Regions from separate parts of the Brevibacterium sp. CSND-B09 genome, predicted to be linked through region 3. Evidence: riboswitches for the same ligand, from Rfam matches in the RefSeq annotation. Region 3 holds a riboswitch; each other region holds the start of a gene.

Region 1 (3,950 bases), 350 kb from region 3:
GATGTACTCGGTCGGGTCGAGCGGGCAGTCGAAGGGCACGTGCGCATACGTCCACAGCGGTCGCAGGCCGTTCACCTCGCGGGATGGGTCGAAGACGGTCGGATCCGAGACGAGACACACGGGATCGGCGGGCATGCGACCGGACATCACCTGTGCCTCGGCGGCGGCCATCTGCGCCCGGGATCCGCCGATGTGGATAGTGCCGGCGCGTCCGACCGCGGGATCGGACCAGGGGACCGGGCCGTCGAGGACGAAGTCGACCTTGGCAGCAGCGTTGCCGTGTTTGAAGCTGCGCAGGGCTTTGTCGACGTGGCTCGGGATGAGGCCGGAGAAGATCTGCGCGGCGTTCAGCGCCGAGGTGTCGAGCAGGTAGGCGCGGGCAGCGGGCATGTCCGATACATGGTCGATGCGCGCATCCGTGTGCACGGTTCCGCCGTGGGCTTCGAGGTCGGCGACGAGGTAGTCGATGATCGACTGCGATCCGCCGATGGGGGAGGGCCAGCCGCCCGCGTGGGCGACGGTAGAGAGCATCGTGGCCGTGGCCGCGGTGCCCATCGCCGGCAGCCCACCGATTGCGTGCGCGGCGACGCCGGTGAACAGGGCCTGGGAGGATTCGTGGGAGAGCGGAATGTTCCACGCGGGACTGGCCTGGGACAGGAGCCGCAGGCCGAACTTCACGACGTTCGCGATGCCGGGAAGATCGCGCAGGGTCTCCGGCACAGAACGTTTGTCACCGAGGGAGAGCCAGATCGCGTCATCGACCCGGTCGAGCAGCGGAGCGAAGAAACGCCGCCATTCCGGTCCTGCCGCGCCGAGGTGGTCGACCGTCCTTTCGAGATCGTGGAAGGCCAGCGCAGCGGGTTTGCCGTCGAGGGGCTGGGCGTAGGAGATCTCGGGGGTGGTGAACTCGAGGCCGCGGGCACGCAGGTCGAAGTCGACGAAGAAGGGGCTGGCGATGGCCAGTGGGTGGACGGCCGAGCAGATGTCATGAGTGACGCCGGGGGCCAGACCGAGGTCGAGAGTGCGGGCGCCGCCGCCGATCGTCGGCTGAGCCTCGTAAACTTCGACGCTCAGCCCGGCACGGGCCATGGTGACGGCGGCGGCCATGCCGTTCGGGCCGGATCCGATGACGACTGCATCAACACCTGTGCTCATGTGGCCAGTCTAGGTCAGTGAGATGGACGGCTGCGGTGTGCGTTCCCTGGCGGCTCAGTTGTCGTACACGTTGTCGAAGAAAGCGCATTCGAGATCGACGGCGTGCCGCCACACGCGGGTCAGGGACTCGGCGGCTTCGGCGTCGCCGGAGGGGAAGACGCGTTCGAGTTCGTCGACGAGGAACTGCACCCACCCGTGAAAGGCCTCGCCTCGGTGGAGATCGATCCAGCCTCGGTGAATATGTCGCGGCGGCATGTCCTTCCGGGACTCGGCCCAGTCGAGATAGAGCCATTCGGCGACAACGAGGACGACGAGCAGCTGCGGATACGACGCCGAAGCGACTGACGAGTCCATGAGATCGCGGAACCCAACCGTCGGGGCGGTCAGCTCCGGGTGGAGATAATCGGCTGTATCGACTCCCAATTCGGCGAAGGAGTCGACGAAATAGGTGTCCTCATCGGCGACGAGCATTCCCAGCTGTCGGGCGAACCGCAGCTTCGCCTCGAGTTCATCGGCGTGGGCCACGCACGCGCCGAGCATCGACAGAAACGACTCGAAGAACTGATAGTCCTGCACCAGATAGTCGCGCATCACTGCGTCGTCGATGCTGCCGGCGAAGAGCTCCCGGACGAACCGGTGTTCGACGGCTTCCGTCCACTGCCAGCTGGTCGAACTCACCAGTGCTGATACCGCTCCGTCGGCGTCCACGGTGATCGATGTGTCGAAATCTGTGGTGGTCATTGCTTGTCCACTCCCTCCGCCGGTGCTCACCGGATCAGGTTCAAAGGGTCTGCATGCGCACTCTCAGCGCCGGTCCTTTCGGCGCTCCCCTGCAGCACTTCGACACTATCATCGGGATAAGGTGTGCTGTCAGAGCGAACGGGCCAGGGCTGGCAGATCAGGGCCGGTCGGGCCCGGACCGGCGGATCAGGGTCGGCCGTTCCAGATTGCGATTGTCGAGCACCCATGTGGCGTGTTCCCAAGGAGCGGCCTCGGCGAAGTAGAGACGTTGACCACCGACGTAGCGACGATTCGATGTGGCCTCGGGATCGGCATCGAAGGCTCCGGCAAACCGGTCGTTTCCCCGTGGGACCGAGACTTCAAACGGAACATCGACCCACACACTCGCATCCCAGAGATCCACCAGCTCGGGACGGTGGAGGAAGATTCCCTCGACCAGGAGGACGCAGTCGCTCGGCAGGCTCCGAGGTTCCGGCGCAAGCGGCCGATCTTCGTCGACGTCCCACACAGCTGGAACGATCGAGCCGCCTCGTCGAAATGGTTCGACGACGGACTCGACGAATGCTCCGTAGTCATAGGAACGGCGATAGAACGTGTCTGGCCCCTTGCCTTGGGCGTAGCGGATCGACCGAGGGTGGTGGAACCCGTCGATGCTGATGGCGGTGACCCGGCGGTCGGAATCATGACCAGGAACGTCCGCAGCGGTCTTGGCCAAATTCACGAGTTCGCGGGCGAGCATCGTCTTCCCGGCCCCATCGACCCCATCGAGGGCAATGAGCGCACGTTGTCCCGGCCGGACTGCGCGGAGCTCAGCCAGCAGGTGTCGTAGGACCGTGTCCCGGGACCTCACCGGGCTGCGGACCCGGCGAGCGGCACGGACGGTGGGGCCGCCTCGGCGAGGGTGCCGGCGATGAAATCGGCGATACGGTCCGCGGCAGGCTGACGACCTGCCGACTGTTCGGCGGACTCGACGGACGGGTTGTAGTTCGTGTTCGTGTTGATGTCGTAGACGACCTGACGGCCTTCGGCGGTCTCGATGAACTCGACGCCGGCGATCTCGATGCCGAGGTCGGCCAAGAGCGTCTCGAGCCGAGCGATGAGCGGTGTTCCGGCCGTGATCTCCTCACGGCGGGCGAATTGGGGGATCGCCTCAACGTCGGGATCAGCCCCGGCACCCGGAATCGTGCAGGCATCGGCCGGGCACAGCTCGAACGACCCACCTGAGACGTCGACGCGCACCGCATAGTGGAAGCGTCCGCCGATGAATTCGGCACGGGTGATGAACGGCTGGGCAGGCTGCACATACTCCTGGATGAGGGTGATGCCGTCGATCGGCGCATTCGCTCCACCGGGCGCGAACTCATCGGCGACCGCCTCGAGCTCGGCGTGGGAGTCGAAGCGACGCACACCGAGGCCCTTGCCGCCCTGATTGTGTTTCGTGATGAATGGGGGAGTGAAGCCGGCCGCGGCCCCGACGAGCGCCCGCGGTCCGAACGCGGCCGCGGTGCGCGGCACATCGAACCCTCGGCCGGCCAGCTCGCGATGCTGACGGACCTTGCTCACCTCGAGCTCGTAGACATCGCGACCGTTGACGACCCGGCGCCCAGCGGCCGCGAGCCAGTCGAGGACCGCACGCCCGTACTCCTTCACATGCGGATCGGTCCGGGTGTGCGCCGACGCCGACAGCCGCGACCAGAAGATCCCCTGTGGAGGCTCGGCGTCGAGATCGATCGATGCGTCGGGAAGGAGCCATTCGACATGGGCGACGCCGAGGCGGTCGAACGCATCCGTGAATGGTGCGATCCATTCCGGATTGTCGTGGATGATGTACACCGTCGGAGTGCCGCAGACGGGCAGGGCATGAGAACTCATCGCGAACCTTCATCGTGTGGAGCCGGTGCGGCCGAGAGTACGCGGAAACATCGGCGGATCTGCTCAACAATCCTACGCCCTGGTGTCCAGCCCTTCGCTGTGTCAGTGCGGCGGCGTAGACTCAGGACATGGCTATCGCAAAGCAGCCCGTTGTCGTGCTCGACGCCCCCGACGCCCGTGAA
Region 2 (3,950 bases), 470 kb from region 3:
CATCGGGTAGGCACTGGTGTGGTCTGTGGTGAAGCGGTGTGGGGACACGGACTCGAGCGTCCCGTCAGGAGGCCAGTCGGAGGCGACGCCCAGGGCGAGCTCGGCACCGAGCCTGCCGCCGAACGGGGCCAAGAGGATGCCGTGGCGGAAATACCCGGTGCTCACGATGCAGCCGGGATCGATGCGGCCGATCATCGGCAGGTCGTCCGGAGAACCGGGCCGGGCACGGGTGGTGATATCGGTGATCTCCGCGTCGAGGATGCCCGGGACCAGTCGCTGCCCGTCGGCGAGCAGCCGGTGAATCGCCCCGGCCGGGGTGCCGGAGAGTCCGTCCTCACGCGAACTGGCACCGAGCACGATCTCGCCGTCCGGGCGAGGAACCAGGTAGACGGGGCGACCATTGACCAGCCCGCGGATGGTGCGGCTCAGCAGCGGAGTCGCCTTCGCGGAGGCGCGCAGTCGCAGAACATCACCCCAGACCTCACGCAGAGGCAGCTGCGGGGCACCGACGATCGCGGACACAGCGCTGCCGGCGCAGATGATCACCTGATCGGCCTCCAGTCGACGGCCGTCGCCCAGAGCGACTCCCACAGTCGTATCGCCGTCCTTGATCAGTTTTACCGCCCGCTGCCGAACGAAGCGCGCTGAGTCAGCGGACAGGACAGTCAGCAGTGCGGCAGTGATCCGACGGGGGTCGATCGAGTGATCGCCTGGAATGTGCACGGCCCCGGCCACGGCAGGCGACAACGACGGCTCAATCCGGCGGGCAGCACTGCCCGTGATGAGGTCGGTGGCGAAACCGGATCGCGATTGTGCATCGCGCAGCTCCCGCAGAGCCTGCAGGTCCGCTCGGTCACCGGCGCACACCAATGTTCCGGCATCCGAGAAACCGAGATCGCTGCCGGCAGCGATCGTCACCTCGGCGGAGAACTGAGGATACATCCGCGCGGAGGCCCGCATCAGCGGATACAGGGGAGTCTGCCCCCAGACCACCTCGGCGGCGGGGGCGAGCATCCCTGCGGCAGCATGGCTCGCACCCTGGGCGGGCGCAGGATCGATGATGGTGACTTCGGCACCGAGTCGGCGCAGATACCAGGCCGTGGACAGGCCGATGATCCCGGCGCCGACGACAATGACTCTCACAGCTTCTCCCTCCGGCGGCATGATCCGCATCAGGTCTGACGGTCGGCTCTTACGCCCTCTCAGCCTCGTTGGGAGGCTCCCGCGAACTCCTCTACTCTATGACCATGACCACACAGATGCCACCGCGCACCGCAGCGCGGCAGACGAAGAGAGCCTGGAGAGAGGCCCGACTGGCAGAGGCGAAGCTCTACCTGTGCACCGATGCCCGGACCGTTCAAGGTGACCTCGCCGAGTTCCTCGATGCCGCCTACCGTGGGGGTGTCGACATCATCCAACTGAGGGACAAGAGCCTCGAGGCTCGCGCCGAGATCGCGGCCTTGGAGGTCCTCAAGGATGCTGCCACTCGTCACGACAAGCTCTTCTCCGTCAATGACCGTGCCGACGTCGCGCTCCTCACCGACGCCGACGTCTTCCACGTCGGTCAAGGCGACCTCACCAGTGCTCAGGCCAGGGCTGTGCTCGGACCCGATGTCATCCTCGGCCGCTCGACCCATTCCCTCGAGCAGGCGCTCGCCGCCGAGGCGGACCCGGAGACCGACTATTTCTGTGTCGGGCCGGTCTGGGAGACCCCGACGAAGCCAGGCCGCGCCTCTGTGGGGACGGCGCTGCTGACCGCCACCGCCGCCGAGGCGGCCAAACCGTGGTTCGCGATCGGCGGTATCGCGACCGGGGAGAGGCTGGACGCGATCCGGCAGGCGGGCGCGAGGCGTACCGTCGTCGTCCGTGCGATAGCCTCGGCTGAGGATCCCGCTGCGGCCGCGCGGGAGCTCAAGGAGGAGTTGGAATGACCCAAGCAGCTGACAGAGCATCCGACGGAATCGGTGCTGGCGCTGACCTGTCGATTCTCATCGCCGGGGCGGGGGCGACCGGCGGAGCGTTCGGCACCTATCTGCAGGAGGCCGGACGCGATGTCACTTTCCTGCTCCGGCAGGCACGGGCGGAGACGGTCCGCGCGGAGGGACTGCGCTTCACTGCACCCGGTGATGATCGGACGAATCAGGTCGATGTCATCACCGCTGAGGAACTCACAGCCGCATCACGAACCTTCGACCTCGTCATCGTCGCGGTCAAAGCGGGTGGACTCGACTCGGTCATCGCCGATATCGGACCGGCTGTGGGCGAGCAGACGACGATCATTCCGTTCCTCAACGGCATGGCTCAGATCGAGAAGCTGCAGAGCAGATACCCCGGACAGGTGCTCGGAGGGTTCGTCAAGATCGTCGGCACCATCAGGGACGGAGCCGTCGTCCAGCTCACCGACCTGGCCGTGATGACCATCGGAGATCTCCACGGCGCCGAAGTGCCCACACGCATCTCCGAGGCGCTCGATGTGCCCGGATTCAAACTCCAGACCGTCGATGGAATCATCGACGGGCTGTGGGAGAAATGGATCTTCATCGCCGCGGCAGGAGTCGTCACCTGCCTGTTCCGCGCCCCGGTCGGAGCGATCATGGAAGCCGGCGGCAGATCGCACGTGTATGCCATCATCGATGAACTCGAAGCCGTGGCGGCTGCGGCAGGACACCCGGTGTCGGAAGCCTCCCACGCCATGACTATCAAGATGCTCACCGAGGACGGTTCCGCCTTCACCTCATCCCTCTACCGGGATGTGACGGCAGGGCTGCCGAGCGAAACGGAGCACATCCTCGGCGACCTGTCGATCAAGGCGGAGGATCTGGGAGTGGCGACTCCGCTGCTCGACCTCACACTTGTGCAGCTGCGGGCAGGGGAAGCCCAGAAGCGGCTCTGACTTCGGCAATGCCGGTGCGCAGCATCGCCAGATACGGCTCCTGCGGCTGAGCGTGTTCGACGTCTGACGAACGATGCGCGGCGGTGAACGTGACCATCGGGACACCGTCGACATCATCGAGGACGAGCAGCGTCTCGTACCCGCCCGGACCCAGAGAGTGGGAGCTGCCGGCTGCCAGATCGAAGACGAGGCGTTCCAGCGGACTGTCCGGTTCGGGCGGTCGGTGCATCTCCTGTGCCGCCACATCGGCGAACTGTTCGGCAGTGATGAGGTAGGCCTTGGCGGGGGTCGGTCCGGGGAGGAAATGATCGTAGAAGGCCATGCCGCCGCCCCACACCTTGGACTCGCCGGCGAAATAGATCGTTCCGGGCAGTTCGATCCCGGCTTCTGCGCGGGGCAGTGTTGCGTCCCTGGCACCTGGATAGGTGACCATCGCCCCGGGCGGTCGCCCGCCCTGCAGATAGCAGGCGAGCCGATCGCGAGCCATATTCGATCCGTAGCTGACGTACCACACATATGTTTGAGACATCCCTGCCATCGTGACATCTCGGTCTTGGAATTCGGTGAATCGGTGCCGAGTGTGTCCTCTGCGGCGCCGGCGTAGTCGGCGGATGAGTTCGGCGCTGCCGGTGATGGCCAGGGCGATGCCGATGCCCACGGCGACTCCGAGCAGCGGCCGGTCCTCGAAGATCATTCCCCCGATGAGTCCGATCGCCGTCGAATAGAGCGCCCAAGCGAGACTGCCGATCCCGTCCCAGAGGAGGAAAGTGCGGATCGGGAACCCGAGCAGACCGGAGCCGATGGTGGCCAGGCTGCGGCCCCCGGGAACGAATCGGCCGGCGATGAGCACGGTCCCGCCTCGGCGAGAGAAGACCGTGTGGGCGGAGTCGAGCAGGTTCGCGATGCGAGCCCACCGTCGCCATCGGCCGACCCCGGTCGCAGCGAATCGGCCGACGAGGTGAGCCGCCAGATCCCCGAGGAGAGCCCCTCCGGCAGCGGCGAGGATGAGTCCTGCCGGGTGAGGGTGCCCCGTCGCGGCGAAGGTCGCAGCGGTGAT
Region 3 (3,950 bases):
GTCGTCCTATTGATTTCTGCGGTTCCGCCTCGGCGCGGGTCGGGGGAGTGCCGCGGCATCCAGATTCCGCAGTCGACGAGTGTGTCGGTCAGGTCCGGATCGGAGAAGATCTGCGCGGGCGGACCTTGGGCAGCAATGCCTTCGCGGCCGAGCACGATGACCCTATCGACGTGATCGAGCCACAGCTCCACCCGGTGTTCGACGATGAGCATGGTCGCCTGTGTCTCGGCCTGCACGGTGAGCACGGCATCGCGGACCTCGGCGGCCGAGGCGGGATCGATATTGGCCGTCGGTTCGTCGAGGACGATGACCTCCGGGGCCATCGCATGGATCCCGGCCAGAGCCAGCCGCTGCTTCTGCCCACCGGACAGAGCGGCACTCGGATGCTCCGGCGGCAGATCGAGTCCCAGCGCCTGCAGGGACTCGGAGACCTGAGCGTCGATTGTCTCGGACGGGAGTCCGAGGTTCTCCATCCCGAACGCCACATCATCACCGATGCGGGAGAAGATCACCTGAGAATCGGGATCTTGGAGGACCAGCCCGGTGCTGCCTCGGCGGGGATCCGGTTTCTCACCGCCGACGAGGAGTTCACCGGTGGCCTCACCCGATTCCTCGGGCAGGACACCGGCGACGGCGTGGAGGAACGTCGATTTGCCGGCCCCGGAGGCACCGAGCAGCAGCACCTTCTCTCCGGCCGCGATCTGCAGATCGAGCGGACCGACAGCCGGCCGGTCACGGTCGGTGTGCGACCACGAGAAGCCGGCGGCCGTGATCGGCAGCGCCATCAGCGCAGACGGCCGGAGGCGAAGGAGCTCAGAGCACCCGTGGCCGCGATCGCCCGGTAGGCGAACCAGGCGCCGATCCCGGAGATGACGAGGCCGGAGACGATCGCGCAGACTGCGTAGATCGCCTGGAAGCCGAACTGCCATTCGGCGTTGTACATGATGTTCTCGCTCACTGCCATGAACGCAGCCGCCAGCATGCCCGATGCGGCGGTGACCCACAGGGTGAAGCGCTTGTAGCCGAAGGCGGCGAAGACGAGTTCGGCACCGAGGCCCTGCAGCAGACCCGAGAGCAGGACGGTTGCTCCGAAGTGAGAGCCGAGGACGGCTTCGACGATGGCGGCGATGAGTTCGCACAGGAGCGCGGCACCGGGTTTGCGGATGATGGCACCGGCGAGCGGACCGGCCAGCACCCAGAGTCCTGCGATGAGACCGATCGACGGCGGGAATGCCTGGAAGGCGAGTTCGAGGACCTTCCAGCTCAGCGCCAACACCCAGAACACAAGCCCCACGGCAATGCCGAGAACGGCGGTGGTGACATAGTCGACCACCCGCCACTGTTTGGATTTCGGCGCCGCGGTGAAGGCGCGTGAAGAGGTGGGGGTGGTGCTCGGCGTAGTGGTATTCGGCATTGTGCCTCCTCATTTCAAGGAGGGGTGAAGAGTCTCGACTTCCTTCGGCGGTGCTAACCGCATCAGGTTCGAGGGTCTGCAGCTTCTTCTGCACTCTCAGCGCCCCTGACGGCGCTCCCCTGTCGTAGCCACCACTGTACAACAGGGGAGCGGGGCAGCGACCGGGATCCGTGGCGACGCGGAGGCCGGGGGCGGTCATCGAGGATTCACTTCCCGTTCCCATTCCCGTCGATGGGCCTCGAACAACCGGACACTACTGGTCAGTAGGAATGGGCGGGTGAATACGCATCGACTGAAGAGACCGCTCAGTGCCCTGTCCGCCGCCACCCTGCTCGCCGCTCTGGTGGCGGCCCCGGTGCCTGTGCGTGCCGAACCATCTCTCGGTTCCGGAGGGTCGACCGCGACCCAGGGCGCGAAGGCCGACTCTGCTCAGACTCCGAGCCCTGACCGGACGGATTCGCCCGCCGAGGCGGACGCGGGGAGCGAGGCGATCACCGATACCGTGTTGCAGGTTGGGGCCGACTCCACGGCGCGCAACCTCTCGTGGATGAGCGAGAGTGCCGGTGGGGGAGAGGTCCGGTGGGCACCGGCTAGTGAGGTCGACGGCGGAAAGCTCCCCGCCGATGCTGACAAGGCTGAGACCACGGACTCGGGCCTTGCCACCGACCTCAAGCGTCACTTCAACCATGCGAGCATGACTAACCTGGAACCCGACACCGAATACGCCTACCAGGTCGGCAGCGAAGAGGACGGGTACACCGAGGTGCAGCAGTTCACCACAGGGTCTGCTGGAGGAGACGACGAATTCCTCGTCTTCGGCGACCCCCAGGTCGGTGCCGGAGGCGGGGATCCCGACGACGCTGCCGGTTGGGACCGGACCCTGTCCTCGGCGGCGGCCACTGCTGACGACCCGAGCTTCTTCTACTCGCTGGGAGACCAGGTCAACTCCGCCGGCAACCAGGAGCAGTACGCGCAGTACCTGGCACCGGAAGCGACCCGCACGATCCCGCAAGCGACGACGATCGGCAACCACGATGTGTCTTCGAAAGCCTACGAGCAGCACTTCAACCGACCCAATGTCAGCCAGGATCACGGCGGTGGCGGCGTCATCACCTCCGGCGGCGACTACTGGTTCATCGAGGACGGGGTCCTGTTCCTCAACATCAACTCGAACAGCCCGGACATGGATGCCCACGCCGAGTTCATCGACGAGGTCGTCGCCGAGCACGGAGACCAGGCACGCTGGACTGTTCTCGGGTTCCACCACTCGATCTATTCGACGGCAACCCATTGGGACGACCTCGACGTCAAACGGCTGCGGAAGGCGATCCCTCCGGTCGCGGCCCGCAATGACATCGACCTCGTCGTCTCCGGCCACGACCACATCTATAACCGCACCTTCCTCATGGACGGCGAAGGCAAGCCTGTTGAGGGCTCCGAAGCGGGAGCCGAGGAAGAGAAGGAAGACGGGCAGACGCTCTACCTCACGCTGACCTCGTCATCAGGGTCGAAGTTCTATGACTACGTTCCCGGCCTCGACTGGGAAGGCAAGAGCGTCCACAACGACGTGCCCGCCTTCACGCGGGTCCGGGTCAGCGACGAGGCGCTGCGGGCGACGACCTATGAGGTGCCGGCAGGTGGGCCACCGGCCGATGGTGAGCGCGCGGAAGCGCAGGCCGCAGCCGAGCAGATCGACGATGTCGAACTCAGGCGCGCCGAGGCGGAAGAACCCGCCCCGGATGACGACGCCGGTGCAGACGCCGGTTCCGGCGCCAGCGCGGGTGCCGACTCCGCGGCAGGTGCTGATGATGCAGGTGCGAATGATGACGCCGACAGTGCAGGAACGAGCGACGACGCGGACGCAGGTGCCGATGATGCCGGAACCAGCGACGACGCTGGTACGCGTGGCACCGCCTCCGACAGTGCCGGCTCCGACGGTGCCGGCTCCGACGGTGCCGGCTCGGGTGGTGTCGGGTCTGACGGTACCGATGACGAGAACGGAACAGACTCGGGGACAGCAGATGCCGGCACTGCCGACTCCGGCTCCGAGGCAGATGCAGCCGAGGCAGATGCGACCGAGGCGAACGCCGCAGGAACGGGCGATGATTCGGATTCATCCGGGACCGCCTCGGCGAGTGGGGATGGAGACCTGCCCCGCACCGGCGGTGGGCTCGCACTGCCCTTGGCCGTCGGCGCGGGAGCGCTGGCACTCGGCGCGACACTTCTCGTGGTGAGCCGTCGCCGTCGAGGTGCCGGGCTCAGCTGATCAGCACCTCCTGGCTGATCAGCACGGCGCTGCCGATCAGCTGGGAACCACCATGACCGGGCCTTCGGCGTGGTTGAGGACTCCGCGCGAGACGGATCCCAGCAGTGCGCTGCGGATCCGTCCGCGCCCACGGGTGCCCATCACCGTCAGCTGTGCGCGGGAGCTGATCTCGACAAGAGTCTCAGTCGGATCGCCGACCGGCACCGAGGTGGTCACCGTCAGATCCGGGAACTGCTCCGACAGCGTCCCGGCTTCCGTCTCGAGTGATTC
Region 4 (3,950 bases), 2.3 Mb from region 3:
GGAACTCCTTTGTGCTCGAGTGACGTGGTGGATCGAGTGAGTTGGCGGTTCGCGTGAGGTGGTGGTCAGGCGGGATGGATACGTCAGGCGGGTCGACCGCGGACGATGTCGACCTGGTGGTCGACGGGTCCGTGGGCGCCCTCCGGATTCAGGCTCAGCTGCCAGTCCGCAGCCGAGGTGAGAGCGCGAGCAAGATAATCGAGGGCATTGCCGACGGCCTCGCCGAGGATGTCCGACCCGATCTCTGTGCGTTCGCGGCCGAGGACAGCCACCTCGGCGGTGATCGCGGCTGACAGAGTGCACCCGGTTCCGTGCGTGTTCATCGTCGTCACGCGGGGGTGGGTGAACTCGCGGACCTGGCCATCGGCGGTGGCGAGGATGTCGATGACCTCGTCCTCGCTGCCGTGCCCGCCCTTGAGCAGGACAGCTCCGGGCACGCGTTCGAGCAGGCGCCGAGCCTGGTCACGCATGGCTTCAGTCGTCTGCGCTTCGGGTTCGTCGTCGGAGATCAGCAGGGCCGCCTCGGGGAGGTTGGGGGTGATGAGGTCGGCGACCGGCAACAGGTGGGTGCGCACGGCCTCGACGGCATCGGTCTCGAGGAGGCGGTGGCCGGAGGTCGCGATCATCACCGGGTCGACGGTATAGAAGCCGAGCCGGCCTTCGGCGGCGCGATCGACGACGAGTTCGACGAGGTCACGGCTGCCGAGCATCCCCGATTTCGTCGCATCGACGGGCAGGTCGCCGAGCACGGAGTCGAATTGATCGGCGACGAAATCGACGTCGATCGGATAGACGCGGGACACACCGTGCGTGTTCTGCGCGACCAGGGCGGTGATGACGGTCGTGCCCATGGTCTTCCGCGCGGTGAAGGTCTTGAGGTCGGCATGGATTCCGGCACCGCCAGAGGGATCGGTGCCGGCGATCGACAGGGTGATCGGCGGGCGGGTTGTCACTGTGCACTCCCGGCGTATGCGTCGAGCAGCTCCTCTGCTGCCGTCTTCGGATCGTCGGCCATGCAGATCGCCGAGACCACGCAGATCCCGATCAGCCCACGTCCCTGCAGGTCAGGGGCACGATCGGCGTTGATACCGCCGATCGCGACCGCGGGGATGCCCGCTTCTGCCACCAGTTCCCCGAGACGGTCCGGGCCAATGCCGTCGGGGGCGTCTGCTTTCGTAGAGGTGTCAAAGACCGGTCCGATGCCGACGAGGTCGACGACTCCGGAGTCTCGGGCGGCGACGAATTCGTCGCTGTTCGCGGCCGAGAGACCGATGAGCGGTTCCGCACCCAGGGCGGCGCGCACCTCGGCGACGGTGGTGTCAGTTTGGCCGACGTGGATGTGCACGTTCTCGCCTTCGTCGATGAGGCGGCGGGCCACCTCGACGCGGTCGTTGAGGACGACGGGGACCGTGCGGTCGGTGTCGCGGGTGGCGGCGTCGACGGCGGCGATGACTTGGCGGGTGAGCGAGTAGAAGCCTGCATCGTCGATGTCTTTGTCGCGGACCTGGACGATGCCCACTCCCCCGGCGACGGCGGCCTGCACAGTCTCGGCGACGCTGCGGCCGGCGGCCTCGCACTGCGCGGAGTCGGTGACGAGGTAGAGGCGCGTGTCGATTCCGGCGAAGCGGTCGGTCGCGCCGTCTCGGTCGTTCACGGTCGCGCCGTCGTCAGCCGGGTTGTCAGCGATGTGGGCGGATCCGGCGGTCATGCCTGGACGCCTTCGCCGGCGGTTTCATTCGCAGAAGTGAGCGTGTCGAGGCCGATTCTCGCCTGTGCGAGTCGGTCACCATCGACGGTGTGGAGCGCGTCGAGGAAGTTCACCGAGTAGCTGCCCGGACCCTTCGCACCGCCGGCGGCGAGTTCCCCGGCGACCGCGAAGTGGGCGTGGGCGGCGACGACGGCTTCGAACTTCGCCGAGGCGGCCCCACCGTTCGCGGACTGCTCAGTGGCGTTGACGGCTGAGACGTCGGCGTCGGGGTCGGCGAGTCCGGCTCGGACGGCGGCCAGGTAGGCGACGGTAACGGCACCGAGTGAGCAGCCGGTGCCGATGACGAGCGGCATGAACTCATGTCCGCCGGAGATGCGGGCGACGTGGTCAGTGCCGTCGATGTGGGCGACGACGGCATCGGTTGGTCCGGAGACGGCGACGACGGCACCGGTTTCTCTGGCCAGTTTCGCGGCGGCGGGAAGGACGGCGTCGACTTCGTCGGTGGAGTCAACTCCACGACCGCCGAGTCCGACTCCGGCGAGTGCCGCGATCTCGGAGGCGTTGCCGCGGATGGCGGTCGGGTGATCGGCGGCGGCGCGGCGGATACGGGAGGTGCGGAAGTCGACGGCGCCGACGCTCACGGGGTCGAGGACCCAGGGTTTTCCGGCGGTGTTGGCGACGTCGATGGCGGCATCGGCGGCGAGCAGCTGGTGGTTCGAGGCGGTTCCGAAGTTGACGAGGATTCCGCTGGCGATCCCGGCGAACTGACCGGCGTCTGCTTCGTGGTCGAGCATTGCCGGGGAGGCGCCGATGGCCAGGAGCACGTTGGCGCTGAACTGCTGCACGACGGTGTTCGTGATGCACTGGATGAGTGGATTGCTTGCGCGCAGTCGCGCATTCGCAGAACGCAGGTCGAAGTCAACCATGACGATCCCTTCGCTAGTATGGCCCAGATCAGGTTCGATGGGTGTTCTCTCAGCCTCGGTGTCCTCCGCGCGCAACTCTTTGGTGCGCACGGATCCTCATGAGGCACCCCATGTCATTGGCTCCGACTGTATCAGCCCGGTCGGACACGGGCGACTCCATACTCTGCTTGGATGCTCAGCACCGACCGCTCGACTCAACGTCGCTGTATCAAGCTATGCATTGCGCGCTCGACGCTATGGCGAGCGGTCGGCAGAGAGAGCTTCACGCCCCGCTACCCGCGCCCGACGTACCTCTGACCGCGGCGGCTGAGCGCGTCGATGACGACGGCGGTGAGCAGGACGAGTGCGGTGATGATCTGCTGCGCATCGGAGTTGAAGCCGATGAGGTAGAGACCGTTGTTGATCGCACCGACGACCAGAGCACCGAGCACGGCTGCCCAGGCGGTTCCGCGTCCGCCGAACAGCGAGGTGCCGCCGATGACAGCTGCAGCGATCGCATTGAGCAGGTCCTGCGTGCTCACCAGCGTCGATCCCGCATTTGTCGTCACACCGGTCTTGATGAAGCCGAACAATGCGGCCAGCACTCCGGCTGCCATGAACACGCTGATGCGCACCCAGGTCACGCGGATGCCGGCACGCCGTGCAGCTTCGACCTTGCCGCCGACGGCGTAGATGGAACGACCGTAGCGGGTCTTGCGCAGCACGAGGTCGATGATGATCGCAATGACGATCATGAGGAAGAAAGGCATCGCCAGACCGAAGTCCTGATTGACGAGGATGAGGAACCCGAACACGATCGCGGCCAGCAGCACGATCCGCACGATCACAGAGGTCCAGCTCGGAGCGCTGAGACCCTCCCGGTGGCGGCGCAGCTTCGAATAGATGATGCCGCCGCCGAAGCCGATGATCGCGACGGCGCCGAAGATATAGGCCCAGATCGCAGGAAAGTAGAAGCTGGCGAAGTCGAAGGCGAAGGTGTCCGACATCGACAGGTTCTTCTGCGTGCCCAATGTCGTCAGAGTCAGACCGGTGAACGCGAGCAGACCGGCCAAGGTGACGACGAACGCCGGGATGCCGACGACGGCGAAGAACCAACCTTGAATCGCGCCGACGACCAGGCCGAGCAGCAGCATGATGACCAGCGCTAAGGCCGGCGGCACACCTTGCCTTACCACCAAGACACCGAGCAGCGAGGCGGCCAAACCGCCCAATTGCGCCAGAGACAGATCGATCTCGCCGAGGAGCAGGATGAGGTTGATGCCGAGAGCCAGGATCGCGAGGAACGCGACCTGAGTGGAGAGGTTGACTAGGTTGGC

Evidence for each region. Region 3 has a riboswitch for thiamine pyrophosphate ahead of ACU4IU_RS03680 (ECF transporter S component). Riboswitches for the same ligand answer to the same signal wherever they lie in the genome.
Region 1: linked by a shared signal. The riboswitch ahead of ACU4IU_RS05245 (TenA family protein) and the one ahead of ACU4IU_RS03680 (ECF transporter S component) in region 3 are both predicted to bind thiamine pyrophosphate.
Region 2: linked by a shared signal. The riboswitch ahead of thiO (glycine oxidase ThiO) and the one ahead of ACU4IU_RS03680 (ECF transporter S component) in region 3 are both predicted to bind thiamine pyrophosphate.
Region 4: linked by a shared signal. The riboswitch ahead of ACU4IU_RS13710 (hydroxyethylthiazole kinase) and the one ahead of ACU4IU_RS03680 (ECF transporter S component) in region 3 are both predicted to bind thiamine pyrophosphate.

What each region holds. Positions count from the first base shown of each region.
Region 1 covers NZ_JBREGI010000001.1:1,098,306-1,102,255, reverse strand. The annotation lists gene ACU4IU_RS05250 (phytoene desaturase family protein) at 1-1,155, opposite strand, end outside; gene ACU4IU_RS05245 (TenA family protein) at 1,210-1,896, opposite strand; TPP riboswitch at 1,891-1,997, opposite strand; gene ACU4IU_RS05240 (uridine kinase) at 2,054-2,635, opposite strand; gene ACU4IU_RS05235 (ATP-grasp domain-containing protein) at 2,743-3,768, opposite strand; gene ACU4IU_RS05230 (VOC family protein) at 3,897-3,950, shown strand, end outside.
Region 2 covers NZ_JBREGI010000001.1:274,552-278,501, reverse strand. The annotation lists gene thiO (glycine oxidase ThiO) at 1-1,143, opposite strand, end outside; TPP riboswitch at 1,133-1,236, opposite strand; gene thiE (thiamine phosphate synthase) at 1,248-1,931, shown strand; gene ACU4IU_RS01435 (ketopantoate reductase family protein) at 1,928-2,893, shown strand; gene ACU4IU_RS01430 (DedA family protein) at 2,847-3,950, opposite strand, start outside.
Region 3 covers NZ_JBREGI010000001.1:745,519-749,468, reverse strand. The annotation lists gene ACU4IU_RS03685 (ABC transporter ATP-binding protein) at 1-785, opposite strand, end outside; gene ACU4IU_RS03680 (ECF transporter S component) at 785-1,414, opposite strand; TPP riboswitch at 1,437-1,545, opposite strand; gene ACU4IU_RS03675 (fibronectin type III domain-containing protein) at 1,692-3,680, shown strand; gene ACU4IU_RS03670 (universal stress protein) at 3,717-3,950, opposite strand, start outside.
Region 4 covers NZ_JBREGI010000001.1:3,064,346-3,068,295, reverse strand. The annotation lists gene thiD (bifunctional hydroxymethylpyrimidine kinase/phosphomethylpyrimidine kinase) at 84-953, opposite strand; gene thiE (thiamine phosphate synthase) at 950-1,708, opposite strand; gene ACU4IU_RS13710 (hydroxyethylthiazole kinase) at 1,705-2,634, opposite strand; TPP riboswitch at 2,622-2,755, opposite strand; gene ACU4IU_RS13705 (sugar ABC transporter permease) at 2,907-3,950, opposite strand, start outside.